Sphaerotilus montanus: one gene and its partner. The protein of the gene in region 1 interacts with the protein of each later gene in a pairwise test. Links are inferred from orthologs where the notes say so. Each region holds a gene or a part of one and is shown on either strand. Other genes may lie near its edges.

Region 1 (7,745 bases):
GAGTCGGGAGAAAGAAAAAGTCGAAGCGGATCAGGCGCGCTTGCTGAGGACCTGATCGATCAGGCCATAGGTCTGGGCTTCGGCGGCGGACATGTAGTAGTCGCGCTCGGTGTCGGCCTGGATCTTTTCCAGCGGCTGGCCCGACCGGTCGGCCAGGATGCGGTTGAGCTGCTCGCGGGTCTTGAGAATCTCGCGGGCGTGGATCTCGATGTCGGTGGCCTGACCCTGGGTGCCACCGAGCGGCTGGTGGATCATGATCTTGGCGTTCGGCAGCGCGAAGCGCTTGCCCTTCTCGCCCGCCGTCAGCAGGAACGCACCCATGCTCGCCGCCATGCCCATGCACAGCGTGGAGACCTGGGGCTTGATGAACTGCATCGTGTCGAAGATCGACATGCCGGCCGAGACGCTGCCACCGGGCGAGTTGATGTAGAGCGAGATGTCCTTTTCGGGATTTTCGCTCTCCAGGAACAGCAACTGGGCAACGACCAGATTGGCCGTCTGGTCGTTGACCGGACCGACCAGAAAGATGACCCGTTCGCGCAGCAGGCGCGAATAGATGTCGTAGGAGCGCTCGCCGCGTCCGGATTGTTCGATGACGATGGGCACCATGCCCAGGTTCTGCGTGTCGATTGCGCTCATTGTGGACCCTTGAAACATCAATGTGTCGCGCTGATGACCGCTCGGTACGGGTCGGCCGTCAGCGATGAACCCGATTATGGGGGTTGCCGGCATTCAACGCCGGACACGGGGTAGGCCATCATGTGACAAGGGGCGCTCGTGGCGCCCCTTGTTCCTGCTTTACCGACTAGCGTAGTCGGCTAGTGCAGTCGTTCTTGCGGTCGTGCCTCAGGCACCCATCAGTTCGTCGAAGGCCAGCGCCTTGTCCGTGACCTTGGCCTGGCCCAGCACGAACTCGGACACGTTGGCTTCGATGACCACCGCCTCGACCTCGGCCAGACGCTGCTGGTCGCCCAGGTACCACGCCATGACTTCGGACGGACGCTCGTAGCTCTGCGCCATCTCTTCGATGTGGGCGCGGATCTGGTCCGGCGTCGCAGCCAGCGAATGCGTGCGCACGACTTCGGCCACCGTCAGGCCCAGGCGCACACGGCGCTCGGCTTGCGGCTGGAACACCTCGTTCGGGATCGGGGCCTTGTCGGCATCCTTCACGCCGCGCTGCTTCAGATCGGCACGGGCGTTCTCGACCAGGCGGCCGAGTTCGTTGTCCACGAGCGCCTTGGGCAGGTCGAACGAGGTCGCCGTTTCCAGCGCGGCCATCACGGCCTGCTTGTTGCGGGCAGCGACGCGGAACTTGACTTCGCGTTCCAGGTTCTTCTTGATGTCGGCGCGCAGGCCTTCGACGGTCGCGTCGGCGATGCCCAGCGACTCGGCGAACGCGGTGTCCACGTCCGGCAGGTTCTGCTGCTCGACCTTCTTCAGCGTGACGAGGAAGTCGGCTTCCTTGCCGGCCACGTCTTCACCGTGGTAGTCGTCGGGGAACTTCAGCGGGAAGGTCTTCGACTCGCCGGCCTTCATGCCGCGCACCGCGGTCTCGAAGGCTTCGAGCATGCGGCCTTCGCCCAGCAGGAACTGGAAGCCTTCGGCCTGGCCGCCCTGGAAGCTGTCGCCGTCGATCTTGCCGTCGAAGTCGATGGTCACGCGGTCGCCGTCGGCGGCCACGTCATCGGCAGCGCGTTCGGTGAAGGTGCGGCGCTGCTTGCGCAGGATGTCGACCGTGCGGTCGATCGCGGCGTCGGTGACCTCGGAGGACACGCGCTCGATCTCGACAGCCGTCAGGTCGGCGACCACCACGTCCGGGTAGACCTCGAAGGTCGCGTCGAAGGCGACTTGCCCTTCAGGCGCTTCTTCCTTCTCGGTGATGCGCGGCGTGCCTGCCACGCGCACCTGGGCTTCGGTTGCGGCCTCCTGGAAAGCCTGACCGACCTTGTCGTTCATGACTTCGTACTGGACCGAGTAGCCATAGCGCTGGGCGATGACGGACATCGGCACCTTGCCAGGACGGAATCCGTCGATCTTGACCGTACGGGCCATCCGCTTGAGGCGGTTCTCGACCTCGTTCTGGAGTTCAACGGCCGACAAGGTCAGCGTGATACGGCGCTCGAGCTTGTCGAGGGTCTCCACAGTAACAGCCATGTTCTGAAGCTCTTTAGGTTGCTTGAATCTGGGGGAGTTGCGTGCCTGATGTGGTGCGCGGGGCCGGACTCGAACCGGCACGCCCGTGAAGGCGTCAGGACCTAAACCTGGTGCGTCTACCAATTTCGCCACCCGCGCGGCACGCGTCGGAAATTCCCGGAACCTTGAATTCTAACCCGATCGGACTGGCGCCATTTTCAGGTCAGTTTCAGGCCGGCTCAGGCCGGCGTCACGCCTTCTTCACCCGGAACCACGCCGCGTACATCGCCGGCAGCGCCAGCAGCGTCAGCGCCGTGGCGACGATCAGACCGCCCATGATCGCCACCGCCATCGGGCCCCAGAAGATGCTGCGCGACAGCGGGATCATGGCCAGCACGGCCGCCGCCGCCGTCAGCACGATCGGCCGGAACCGCCGCACCGCCGACTCGACCACCGCGGTCCAGGCCGGCACGCCCGCCACACGGTCCTGCTCGATCTGGTCGATCAGGATCACCGAGTTGCGCATGATCATGCCCATCAGCGCGATCACGCCCAGCAGCGCGACGAAGCCGAACGGGCGGTTCAGCAGGATCAGTGCCGCGGCCACACCGGCGATGCCCATCGGACCGGTCAGGAACACCAGCAGCGCCCGCGCGAAGCTCTGCAGCTGCAGCATCAGCAGCGTGAAGGTAACAAACAGCATCACCGGCACGCCGGCCGCGATCGAGCCCTGCCCCTTGCTGCTCTCGGCCACCGCGCCAGCGATCTCGATCGCGTAGCCCGGCGGCATGCGCTCCTGCAGCTTGGCCAGCGCCGGCCACAGCTCGTTGGTCACCGTCGGCCCCTGCACACCGTCCGGTATGTCGCCCTGCACGGTGATCGCGTACTTGCGCCCTTCGCGCCACATCACGCCCGGCTCCCAGACATGGTCGATGCGCGCGATCTGCGTCAGCGGAACGGCCTTGCCGCTGCTGGTCGGCACATAGGCGCTGCCGAGGTCGGTGATCGCGTCACGCTCGCTGGTCGGCTGGCGCATCACGATGTCGATCAGCTTGTCGCCCTCGCGGAACTGGCCCACCGGCGTGCCGGTCAGCAGCATGCGCGTGGCCTGGGCGATCGACTGGCTGGTCACGCCGAGGGCGCGCGCCTTGTCCTGGTCGATCTGCAGGCGCAGCACCTTGACCGACTCGTTCCAGTTGTCGTTGACGCCCAGCATGTTCGGGCTGGCACGCAGGATCTCCTTGGCCTGGTCCGCCCAGCCGCGCAGCACCTGCGGATCGGCACCGACCACGCGGAACTGCACCGGGTACGGCACCGGCGGGCCGCTCGGCAGCAGTTGCGCCCGACCGCGCACCTCGGGGAACTCGTCGGCCAGCAGCGTCGGCAAGCGCTTGCGCAACTCCTCCCGGGCCGCCATGTCCTTGGGCAGCACGATGGACTGGCTCACGTTGGACTGCGGAAAGATCTGGTCCAGCGGCAGGTAGAAACGCGGCGTGCCCGAGCCGATCCAGGTCGTCACCGTCTCCACGCCCGCCTCCTGCTGCATGCGCTTCTGGAAACGCTCGGCGACGCGCTCGCTCTCCTGGATCGTCGCGCCTTCGGGCAGCCACAGGTTGACCATGATCTCCATGCGGCTCGAATCGGGGAAGAACTGCTGCTGCACCTTGCCCATGCCGGCCAGCCCCAGCACGAACACGCCGATCGTCAGCGCGATCGTGATCCAGCGGTGGTCCACGCACCAGCCCACCAGCTGGCGGAAACGGTTGTAGAACGGCGTGTCGAACAGGTCATGCGACTCGCCTTCGGCGTGCGGCTTCACGCGCAGGAAACGCGCGCCCAGGTACGGCACGAAGTACACCGACACCACCCACGAGATCACCAGCGCCGCCGAGGTCACCGCGAAGATCGCGAAGGTGTACTCGCCCACCGTGGACTGGGCCATGCCGATCGGCAGGAAGCCGGCGGCCGTGATGAGCGTGCCGGTCAGCATCGGCATCGAGGTGGCGTCGTAGGCGTAGGTGGCGGCGTAGAGCTTGTCGTGGCCCTCCTCCAGCTTGCGCACCATCATCTCGACGGCAATGATCGCGTCGTCCACCAGCAGGCCCAGCGCGATGATCAGCGAGCCCAGCGAGATCTTGTGCAGCCCGACACCCCAGTAGTACATGGTGACGAAGGTGATCGACAGCACCAGCGGGATCGTGATCGCCACCACCAGCCCCGGCCAGATGTCGATGCGGAACGGCTTGAAGTGCAGCCCCAGGCTGATGAAACTCACCGCCAGCACCACCGCGATCGCCTCGACCAGCACCTTGACGAACTCGCCCACCGACTGCGACACCGCCACCGGCTGGTCCTGCACCTGCGACAGCGTGATGCCCGCGGGCAGCTCGGCGCGGATCTGCTCGACCCGCGCATGCAGCGCCTCGCCCAGCGCGATGATGTCGCCGCCCTTGGCCATCGACACGCCCAGCGCGATCACCGGCTCACCCTGGTGGCGCACCTTCACCGCCGGCGGGTCGCTGTAGCCGCGCTTGATCGTGGCGACGTCACCCAGCTTGGTCATGCTCGCCACGCCCGTGGCGGAGTTGACGACACGGATCGGCAACTGGCCGAGTTCGTCGATCGAGCGGAACTGGCCGCCGACGCGCACCTGCAGGTTCTGCGTGTCCGCGTTCAGGACACCGGCGCTCTCGACCGCGTTCTGCGTGCCGATCTGGCCGATCACCTGGTTCAGGTCGAGGCCGAGCTGCGCCAGGCGCTTGCCCGACAGCTCGATGAACACCTTCTCCGGCTGCGCGCCGAAGGTCTCCACCTTGGCGACATCCTTGACCTGCAGCAGCTTCGAGCGCACGTCCTCGGCGAACTCGCGCAGCTCTTCCTGGCTGAAGCCGTCGGCCGACAGCGCGACGATCGAGCCGTAGACATCACCGAACTCGTCGTTGAAGAACGGCCCGATCACGCCGGCCGGCAGCGTGCCGCGCATGTCGCCGATCTTCTTGCGCGTCTGGTACCAGATCTGCGGGACGTCCTTCGGCGGCGAGCTGTCCTTGATCTGGAAGATCGTCACCGACTCGCCCGGCTTGGTGTAGCTGCGGATGATGTCGGCGTTGGGCACCTCCTGCAGCGCCTTCTCGATCTTGTCGGTGACCTGGTCGGCCATCTGCTGCGCGGTCGCACCCGGCCAGACGGCCTGCACGACCATGGCGCGGAAGGTGAACGGCGGGTCCTCGTCCTGGCCAAGCTGGAAGTACGCGGCGAAGCCGAGCACCATCAGCACCACCATCAGGTAGCGGGTCAGCGCCGGGTGCTCCAGCGCCCAGCGCGAGATGTTGAAGCCCGAGCGGGTGCCGGTGTCGTGGGTATGGGTTTTCATGGCGTGTGCACCGAACCTTCTGCCCGCCTCAGCGCGACGCCGCCGGACGCACCGGCTCGACGTAGCGCTTGACCTTCATGCCCGCGGTGAGCACATGCACGCCCGCCGTGACCACTTCCTGCCCGGCCTGCACGCCGCCGCTGACCAGCACCAGATTGCCGTCCGCCCCGGCGATCTGCACCGGCTGCGGCTTGACCGTCATCGTGGCCGCGTCCAGCAGCCAGACCACGCTCTTGCCACCCTGCTCCATCACCGCGGCCAGCGGCAGATGCGTCACGGCATCCCGCTTGACGAGGTCGAAAGCGACCGTGGCCGTCTGGCCGAGGCGCACGTCGCCTGCGGCCAGATCGGCCTTGGCCACAAAGGTGCGCGTGGTCGGATCGGCTGCGGCAGCGAGTTCGCGCAGCGTGGCGCGCACCGGCTCGCCGGTCGCGCCCCAGAGGCGTACCTGCAGCGCGCCCGGCTGCTTCAGCAGGGCCCGCGCCGAGGCGACCCGGTCCTCCGGCACGTTGAACACCACATCGCGTGCGCCCGACAGCGCCAGTCGCACGATGGGCGTGCCGGCGGCGACGACCGTGCCCGGCTCGGCATCCACGCCCGTCACCACGCCAGCGGCATCGGCGACGAGGCGGGTGTACTGCGTCTGGTTGCCCTGCGCGCTGGTCTGGACACGGGCCTGGTCGAGCGTGGCCTGGGCCGCCTTGACGGCGGTTTCGCGGCGCTCCAGCTCGGCTGCGCCGATGAAGCCCTGGGCGAACAGCTCGCGGTAGCGTTTCAGGTCGGCGCTCACCTGGTCCCAGTTCGCCTGGGCGGCCCGCAGACCAGCAGCGGCGGCGTCCTGGCCCAGCTTCAGGTCGCTGGGGTCGAGCTGCGCGATCACCTGCCCCGCCTTCACCTCGTCGCCCAGGTTGACCGAGCGGCTCATCAGCTTGCCCCCGACCCGGAAACCCAGCCGCGTCTCGGTGCGCGCCTTGATCTCGCCGGCGTATTCCTGCTGCGCGGTGGCCGATCCGGTGCTGACGTTCTGGGTGCGCACGGCGCGGATCGGCTCCGGCGCGGGCGCAGGCTTCGAGCAGGCGGCCAGCAAGGCCAGCAGCGACAGGCCGAGGGCCATCGGCAGGGGACGGCGGACGCGAATGGGGCGGGGTCGCATGGGGAAACTCCAAACTGACTGACTGGTCAGTAATGTACGAGTCCGTTTGAACCATTGTCAATTCCTGCGCAGAACCGTGGCGATAATCACGATCCCGCCTTCGCACTGCCTCGCCCGGTTCCCATGAGCGTCGACCACTACGAAAACTTCCCCGTCGCCTCGGTGCTGTGCCCACCGGCACTGCGGCCTGCGGTGACCGCGATCTACTGGTTCGCCCGCACGGCCGACGACATCGCCGACGAGGGCGACGCGACACCCGAGCAGCGCCTGGCCGACCTCGACGCCTACCGCGAGGACCTGCGCAGCGTCGCCCGCGGCCATGCGCCGACGCCGCGCTGGGAAGGCGTCTTCGTGCCGCTGGCCGCCATGTTCCGCCGGCACCACCTGCCCTTGCCGCTGCTGGAGGCACTGCTGTCGGCCTTCGAGCAGGACACGCACCAGCGCCGCTACCCGGACCGGGCCGCGGTGCTCGACTACTGCAAGCGCTCGGCCAACCCGGTCGGGCGGCTGCTGCTGCACCTCTACGGCGTGCGCGACCTCGAATCGCTGACGCAGTCCGACGCGATCTGCACCGCGCTGCAACTCATCAACTTCTGGCAAGACCTGAGTGTCGACCTGCCGCGTGACAGGCTGTATGTGCCGCTGCTCGACTGCGCCGAGGTGGGTGTGGGCGTGCCGGACCTGATGCGCCAGCGCGACACCGGGGCGACGCGGGCGCTGGTGGAGAAGGAGGTGTGCTGGGCACGGGAGCTGATGCTGTCCGGCGCGCCGCTGGCCACGCGGCTGCCGGGGCGCACCGGCTGGGAGCTGCGGCTGGTGGTGCAAGGGGGCCTGCGCATCCTGGACAAGATCGAGGCGATGGAGTTCGAGGTGCTGCGGCGGCGGCCGAAGATCGGCATCGCCGATGCGCCCGCGCTGCTGTGGCGCGCGATGGTCATGTGAGCGCCACGGCACGCACCGCGTTCACTGAGACAATCCCGCCCCATGACGACGACGCCCGAACACTACGTTCAAGAGAAGGCTGCCAAGAGCGGCTCCAGCTTCTATTACGCCTTCCTGTTCCTGCCGCCGCCGCGCCGGGCCGCG
Region 2 (7,741 bases), 3.9 Mb from region 1 along the record:
GCTGAACGTCACTGCCAGCCGTGGCGCCGGATGTAGAGGCGTTTCATCCACGTGGTGAGCGTGCAGTAGCCCAGCAGGATCGCCACCAGCCAGCCGTAGTAGGCGGCGGGCAGCGCTTCCAGCCGGAAGTCACTGGCCAGCGGCCCCAGCGGCAGCCAGATCCCCAGCGCCATGATCGCCAGCGTCATCGCCATCAGCGGCGCGGCGGCACGGCTCTGGAGGAACGGCAGCTTCGGCGTGCGCAACATGTGCACCACCAGCGTCTGCGTCAGCAGGCCCACCACGAACCAGCCCGACTGGAACAGCGTCTGCCGGGCCACGCTGCTGGCGTCGAACACCCACCACATCACGCTGAAGGTGAGGAGGTCGAACAGCGAGCTGATCGGCCCGAAGAACAGCATGAAGCGGCCGATGTCCGCCGGGTTCCACTGCAGCGGCCTGGCGACCAGCTCGGGATCGACGTTGTCGAAGGGGATGCCGGTCTGGCCGATGTCGTAGAGCAGGTTCTGCACCAGCAGCTGCAGCGGCAGCATCGGCAGGAAGGGCAGGAAGGCACTCGCCACCAGCACGCTCAGCACGTTGCCGAAGTTGGAGCTGGCCGTCATGCGGATGTACTTCAGCATGTTGCAGAAGGTGGTGCGGCCCTCGACCACGCCTTCGTCGAGCACCAGCAGGCTCTTCTCCAGCAGGATGATGTCGGCGGCCTCCTTGGCGATGTCCACCGCGCTGTCCACCGAGATGCCGATGTCGGCGGCGCGCAGCGCGGGGGCGTCGTTGATGCCGTCGCCCATGAAGCCGACGACGTGGCCGCCGGCCCGCAGCGCGCGCACGATGCGTTCCTTGTGCAGCGGCGAGAGCTTGGCGAAGACGCTGTGGGATGCGGCGGCGGCTTGCAGCGCGGCGTCGTCCATGGCCTCGACCTGCGCGCCCAGCAGCACGGCGGTCGCGGGCAGCCCGACCTGGCGGCAGACCTGCAGCGTCACCAGATCGTTGTCGCCGGTCAGCACCTTGACGGTGATGCCGTGCGCGGCCAGCTGTTTCAGCGCTGGCGCGGCGGTTTCCTTGGGCGGGTCGAGGAAGGCGATGTAGCCGATCAGCGTCAGGTCCGTTTCGTCCGCCACGGAATAGGTGGTCTGGCCCGGCGGCAGGGTCCTGACGGCCACGGCCACCACGCGCAGGCCTTCGGCATTCAGTCCGGCGGTGACGGCCTGGGTGCGGGCCCGCAGCGCGGCGTCCAGCGGCAGGGTGGGCATGGCGCGGTCGCCGTCCAGACTGGCATCGACCGGCTCCTGCGTGCGCACCCGGGTGCAGGCGGCCAGCACCTCCTCGACCGCGCCCTTGCAGATCAGCTCGTGGTGGTGGTCCTGGCCGTTCACCAGCGCGGCCACCACCACCGACATGCGCCGGCGCTCGAAGTCGAAGGGGATCTCGTCCACCTTGCGGTAGGCCTCCTCCAGCTTCAGCTCGACGGGCAGCTCGACATGCGCCAGCACGGCGCGGTCCAGCAGGTTCTTCAGCCCGGTCTGGTAGTGGCTGTTCAGGAAGGCGAAGTGCAGCACCTCGTCGGTGTCCTGCCCGTAGGCGTCGGCGTGGCGGGCCAGGGCGATCTGGTCCTGCGTCAGCGTGCCGGTCTTGTCGGTGCAGAGGACGTCCATCGCGCCGAAGTTCTGGATCGCGTCCAGCCGCTTGACCACCACCTGCTTGCTGGACAGCCGCACCGCGCCCTTGGCCAGCGTGGTCGTGACGATCATCGGCAGCATCTCGGGCGTCAGCCCGACGGCCACCGACAGCGCGAACAGGAAGGCCTCCAGCCAGTCGCCCTTGGTGAAGCCGTTGACCAGGAAGACGACCGGCACCATCACCGCCGCGAAGCGGATCAGCAGCCAGCTCACGCTGTTCACGCCGGCCTGGAAGGCGTTGGGGGTGGTCTCGGTGGCGGTGGCGTGGGCGGCCAGCGTGCCGAAGTAGCTGCGGCCTCCGGTGGCGACGACCAGCGCAGTCGCGGTGCCGGAGGTGACGTTGGTGCCCATGAACACCAGATTGCGCTGCTCCAGCACACCAGCAGTGGTGCCCGTCCCCTGGACGAATTTCTCCACTGGCAGCGACTCGCCCGTCATCGCCGCCTGGGCCACGAACAGGTCGCGCGCGGTGAGCACGCGGCAGTCGGCGGGGACCATGTCGCCGGCCGACAGCGCCACCACGTCGCCGGCCACGAGGGTGCGCACCGGGATCTCCAGCGGCGCGGGCTGGCCCGGCCGGCGCACGGTGGCGGTGTTGCTGACCAGTGCGCGCAGCCCTTCTGCGGCGCGGTGCGAGCGGCCCTCCTGGACAAAGCGGATGCCGGTGCTCAGCGCCACCATGGTGCCGATCACCACGGCCGCCTTGGCGTCCGCACTCAGGATGGACAGCAGCGCGAGCGCTGTCAGCAGCAGGTTGAACGGGTTGAGGTAGCAGCGCCACAGCCGGAGCCAGCCGGGCAGCGGCGGTTCGTGCTGCACCTCGTTCGGGCCATCGCGGGCCAGGCGCCGGGCGGCTTCGGCGGCGTCGAGTCCGTCGGCTTGTGTGCGCAGGCGGGCCAGTGCCTGGGTGGGGTCGTCCCGGGCTGCGGCCAGCAGGTCCTGACCGAATGCGGCCGGGACGGCGCCCGCGGTGGACGGCGGCGCGGTCGTGGACGGCAGGGTGGGTACGCCCTTGGTCGCGGCCGCCAGCGTGTCCAGCAGTGGCCGGCGTTCGAAATGACGCCTGGCACGGCGCCGGCGCAGGAAGGTGCTGAAGCCTTGCTGGAACGCCTTCATGGCCGGACCGGGCGCCTCACACCGAGTCCGCCTGAACCGCGAACAGCGACTCGGCGGCACGAACAGGAACGGGAGATGCCATGGTGATTCCTCCGGTTGATCGATGACCCAGCATAGGCCGGAGGCGATCCGACCACGGTGCGGTAGCACACAGACCATTCGACCAGCGTAGCGCAGGCTTGGACCCCCTCCACCCGATCTGGATCAATGATGAAGACTGACAGCCAATTGCAGCAGGACGTGAGCGCGGAACTCGACTGGGAGCCTTCGGTGCATGCCGCACGCATCGGCGTCGAGGTCAAGGACGGTGTGGTGACGCTGGCCGGACAGGTCGACAGCTACGCCGAAAAGTGGAACGCCGAGCGCGCTGCCCAGCGCGTGTCCGGGGTCAGGGCCCTGGCGACCGAACTGCAGGTGCAGCTCACCAGCCTGAGCCAGCGCACCGATGCCGACATCGCCGCCGCGGTCGAGAACCTGCTGGAGTGGACGTCGACGCTGGCCTCCGGTGCGGTCCGGGTGGTCGTCGAGGGCGGCTGGGTGACGCTGTCCGGCAAGGTCGACTGGCAGTTCCAGCGCCAGGCGGCCACCGACAGCGTGCGCCACCTGATGGGCGTCACGGGGGTCAGCAACCAGATCGCGATCCAGCCCGCGGCGTCTGCCACGGGGGTCAAGCTGGTCATCGAGGCGGCCCTGAAGCGCACGGCGGTGGCCGATGCCCGCCACATCACGGTCCTGGTGCATGGCGGGGATGTGACGCTGACCGGCACCGTCCGCAACTGGGACGAGCGCGAGACGGCCACGCACGCGGCCTGGGGCACACCGGGCGTGCGCAATGTGGTCGACCGCATGACGCTGGTCTACTGAGCCGGTCGACAAGGCCGTGGGGGCCGGGGACTTCATCCGTCCCCGGCCCCCACTGTTGTTGGTCCTTGCTCAGCGCAAGCGGATCACTTCGTGCCGGTCACTTCGATCTCGACCCGGCGGTCCGGCTGCAGGCAGGTGACGAGCGCCGGCGTCTGGCGCGTGCCCTTGCAGTCTTCCGGCTTGGTGACCGGGGTGGACTCGCCCTTGCCGGTGGCCGAGATCTTCGCGGGGTCGATGTGCCCGGTGCTCACCAGATGGTCCTTGACCGCGCTGGCGCGCTCCATCGAGAGCTTCTGGTTGTAGGCCGGCTTGCCGAGGCGGTCGGTGTGGCCTTCGACGCTGATGGTCTCGTACTGCGTGCCGGCGAGTTCGCTGGCGAACTTGTCCAGCGCGGCGCGCCCCTGGGGCTGCACGTTCGACTGGTCGAAGTTGAACAGCGACTCGGCCGAGAAGCTCACGCGATGGCGCGGGGGCGGGGCAGGGGGCACCGGCGGTGCGACGGGGGCGGCCACGATGACCGGAGCGGGTTCCGGGGGCGGCGGCGCGGCGGCGACCACCGGGGCCACATACGCGGGTTCAGCCCGGGTCATGCGTGTCGGCGCGGGTGCGCTGCCGAACGGAAAGACCACGCTCATCGACACCACGTTCACGCCACCCCGGTGCCCGACCGAGTCGTTGACCTGGTAACGCTCGACTTCACCGCGCACGAGGAAGGCGGAATTGACCGCGTACTGCAGCCCCACGCCGAGCTTGACGTTGGTCTCGCGGGTGCTCGGGATCGGGTCAAGCGGGGTGACGGCACCGGTGCCGCGGAAATTGCCGCGGGTCTTGGCGTAATGCGCGCCGATGCGGCCGAGCGCGGACAGGCGCTCGGTCACGGGCAGCGTACCGACCAGGTCCAGGTGCACGCCCTGGGTCTTGATCTCGCCGATCAGGCTGCCCACGGGCACGGTGGTGGCGTTCAGGCCGAACTTGCCGAGGTCGAAGAAGCCGGCTTCCACGCCGAAGTTCCGGTTGAACTGGTAGCCGCCGAAGAGGCGGTACGCAGTGTCGGTTTCATCGCTGGTGACGCCGGAGGTGGTCAGGCCGGCGCCGAGCTGGCTGTTGGCGATGCGGTTTTCGTCGACCTTGGCGCGGGACTGTCCGACCGACAGGCCGCCGTAGGCGTAGGGCGCTTCACGGAGCTGGGCCAGCGCCGAGCTGGCGCTCAGGGCGCCGAAGCCGGCCAGCATCAGCGTGGTCAGGGTGCGCATGGCGTGCATTGTTCTCATGGTCTTCCTTCAGAGCGTGGTTCGGTGCGAAGGATCTGTTGTAAAGCCGCTGCTTTTTTTGGTCTGTGCGCTGCCGAACACGTGGTCCCAGAACGACGTCGTGACGCCGTAGCACGCCGGCCACTCGCCGCGGCGGTGGTGCAACGCATGCCAGCGCTTGCGCTCCCGGAGCCACGGACGGCGGGCGCGCCAGTGGTGGATGGCATGGTGGGTGACGGTGTAGAAGAGGTAGCCGACCAGCACGCCCTGGGTCAGCGCCGCTGCCGGCCACAGGCCGAACAGGCCCCACGCCGGCAGGAACACCAGCCCGCCGATCAGGGCCGCGCTGACCACCGTCGGCGCGCAGATCAGCGCCGACGGGCGCTCGTGGTGCGCGGCGTGCCAGCGGCTGAACGGGGGGAGGCCGTGCAGCACGAAGCGGTGCGCGCCGTACTCCATGGCGGTCCAGGCCGCTGCGCCGATCAGCACGCAGGCGGACAGGCGCATCCAGTGCGCAGGCGGCGCGTCGAGCAGCAGCAAGGTCGCCAGGAGCGCCACGGCCACGCCGTAGAACACCACATCGGCCTGGTAGGCGGTCTTGCTGTGTTCGAGTGTGAACAGCTTCATCGGGGTCCTTGCGGGAGTCAGTGAGCCATCAACCTAGGCGGTGTCAGGGGGGACTGTCTGTTCGGTGCCGAACATTGATATCTGGCGATGGCGCCTATAGTTCACAGGCACCCTTTGTCCGGCTGCCGCAGCGGCGGCCATCCATTCCGGACCTGCCTCGGAGCTTCCAGATGACCCTCACTGCCGATCCGAGCCTGAACCACCTGCTGGCCGCCTTGCCTCTGGCCGAACTCGGGCGCTGGCTGCCCCAGCTGGAGTGGGTCGAGATGCCGCTGGGGCAGGTGCTCTACGAGTCCGGCCGCACGCTGGGCCATGTGTACTTCCCGACCAGCGCGATCGTCTCGCTGCTGTACGTGATGGAGAACGGGGCGTCCGCGGAAATCGCCGTCGTCGGCAACGAGGGCCTGGTGGGGATCTCGCTGTTCATGGGCGGGAACTCCACGCCGAGCCGGGCCGTGGTGCAGAGCGCCGGCGCTGGCTATCGCCTCAAGGCAGCGCTCATGAAAGACGAATTCGACCGCGCCGGGCCGGTGATGCACCTGCTGTTGCGCTACACGCAGGCGCTGATCACCCAGATGGCGCAGACCGCCGTGTGCAACCGCCACCACTCGCTCGACCAGCAGCTGTGCCGCTGGCTGCTGCTCAGCCTGGACCGGCTCAAGAGCAACGAGCTGGCGATGACCCAGGAACTGATCGCCAACATGCTCGGCGTGCGCCGCGAGGGGGTCACCGAAGCGGCGTTCAAGCTGCAGGCGGCCGGGCTGATCCGCTACGCGCGCGGGCGCATCACGGTGCTGGACCGCCCCGGGCTGGAGATGCGCACCTGCGAGTGCTACGCCGTGGTCAAGCGGGAGTACGACCGGCTGCTGCCCGACAAGCTGGCGGTCTGATGCGCACGTAGGCGTTGTCCGACAGCACAACAGTCGTTCCGCCGGATGGCGGCGGCGGGGGATCGCACGTAAGCTCGGTGAGGACCTTCCTTGCCCTCAGCCGCCCCTCCATGCCCCCGCATCCGCTCAAGACCTACCTCGTTGAAGACAGTCGGGTGATCCGCGATAACCTCATCGCCACCCTGGAAGAACTGGTGCCGGCCGAGGTGGTCGGCGTGGCCGAGGACGAGGCGACCGCCGTGCAGTGGCTGACCGCGCCCCAGCACACCGCGGAGCTGGTGATCATCGACATCTTTCTGAAGGGCGGCTCCGGGCTGGGCGTGCTGCGGGCGCTGCAGGACCAGCTGCCGCGGCGCCGGCTGGTGGTGCTGAGCAACTACACGACGGCCGAGATGCGGCGCAAGTGCCTGGCGCTGGGGGCGGACCGGGTGTTCGACAAGTCCTACGACATCGATGCCCTGATCGCCTACTGCACCCAGCTGCAGCTCGCGACCGGTGCGGCGGGCGCTACTGGATCAGCCCGTTCTTGAGCGCGTAGTAGGTCAGGTCGCTGTTGGAGGCGAGCTGCATCTTCTCCATCACGCGGCTGCGGTAGGTGCTGACGGTCTTGACGCTGAGCGACAGGCTTTCGGCGAGGTGGCCGATGGTCTCCCCGGCGGCCAGGCGCAGGAAGACCTGCAGCTCCCGCTCGGAGAGGTGCTCGTGCAGCGGCTTGTCGTCGCTGCGGCCGAGGCCTTCGGCGAGCTGTTCGGCCACGCCGGCGGTGATGTACTTGCGGCCCCGGCAGACCGTGCGGATCGCCTTGACGATCTCTTCGGGATCGCAGTCCTTGTTCAGGTAGCCGCTGGCGCCCTGGCGGAGCAGCGTGGTGGCGTAGTGCGCTTCCGGGAAGCCGCTGAGGATCAGCACCGGCAGGTCGGGTGCGCGGGCCTTGATCGCGGCCAGCGCATCGACCCCGCCGTGGTCCGGCATGGCGATGTCCATGAGGATCACGTCGAGTTCGCCGCGGCGCACGATGTCCAGGGCCTCGCGGCCGTTGGCCGCTTCCCCCACGACGGAGAAATCCGGCTGATCGGAAAAGAACTGGCGCAGTCCGGCGCGCACCATGGGGTGGTCGTCGACGATGGCGATGCGAATCATGGGGTGGGGTGTCCTCCTGGACCCATGATCCCACCGATTCGCCCTGGCGGACCGAACGCAAGGCCAAGCATTGCAATGCACGACAACAGGAGTCCCGCGATGAACCTTGAACGCTGGCTTGGCGTCACGGCGGTGCTGGCCGGCCTGCTGGCGCTGGTGCTGTACGCGCGCCTCC

The links.
Region 2: the proteins of tig (region 1) and BDD16_RS18965 interact in binary tests that used the Escherichia coli proteins (3 or more experiments, as listed by UniProt). The link is inferred for Sphaerotilus montanus from one-to-one orthologs.

What each region holds. Positions count from the first base shown.
Region 1 is NZ_JACCFH010000001.1:258,938-266,682, forward strand. Bases 1-2,942 are described here. They hold tig (trigger factor), read right to left. Parts: upstream 2,155-2,942; coding sequence 847-2,154; downstream 1-846. Other genes in these bases: clpP (ATP-dependent Clp endopeptidase proteolytic subunit ClpP), read right to left, coding at 31-639; BDD16_RS01200 (efflux RND transporter permease subunit), read right to left, coding at 2,384-2,942. Also shown: more of BDD16_RS01200, read right to left, coding at 2,943-5,506; BDD16_RS01205 (efflux RND transporter periplasmic adaptor subunit), read right to left, coding at 5,535-6,659; squalene synthase HpnC, read left to right, coding at 6,783-7,601; presqualene diphosphate synthase HpnD, read left to right, coding at 7,644-7,745. UniProt on the Escherichia coli protein: Involved in protein export. Acts as a chaperone by maintaining the newly synthesized secretory and non-secretory proteins in an open conformation.
Region 2 is NZ_JACCFH010000001.1:4,166,246-4,173,986, forward strand. The notes cover bases 2,828-5,765. They hold BDD16_RS18965 (OmpA family protein), read right to left. Parts: upstream 4,913-5,765; coding sequence 3,743-4,912; downstream 2,828-3,742. Other genes in these bases: BDD16_RS18960 (BON domain-containing protein), read left to right, coding at 3,006-3,659; BDD16_RS18970 (sterol desaturase family protein), read right to left, coding at 4,940-5,536; BDD16_RS18975 (Crp/Fnr family transcriptional regulator), read left to right, coding at 5,707-5,765. In the rest of the region: BDD16_RS18950 (PDR/VanB family oxidoreductase), read left to right, coding at 1-5; mgtA (magnesium-translocating P-type ATPase), read right to left, coding at 9-2,795; more of BDD16_RS18975, read left to right, coding at 5,766-6,426; BDD16_RS18980 (response regulator transcription factor), read left to right, coding at 6,537-6,956; BDD16_RS18985 (response regulator), read right to left, coding at 6,934-7,566; BDD16_RS18990 (sensor histidine kinase), read left to right, coding at 7,666-7,741.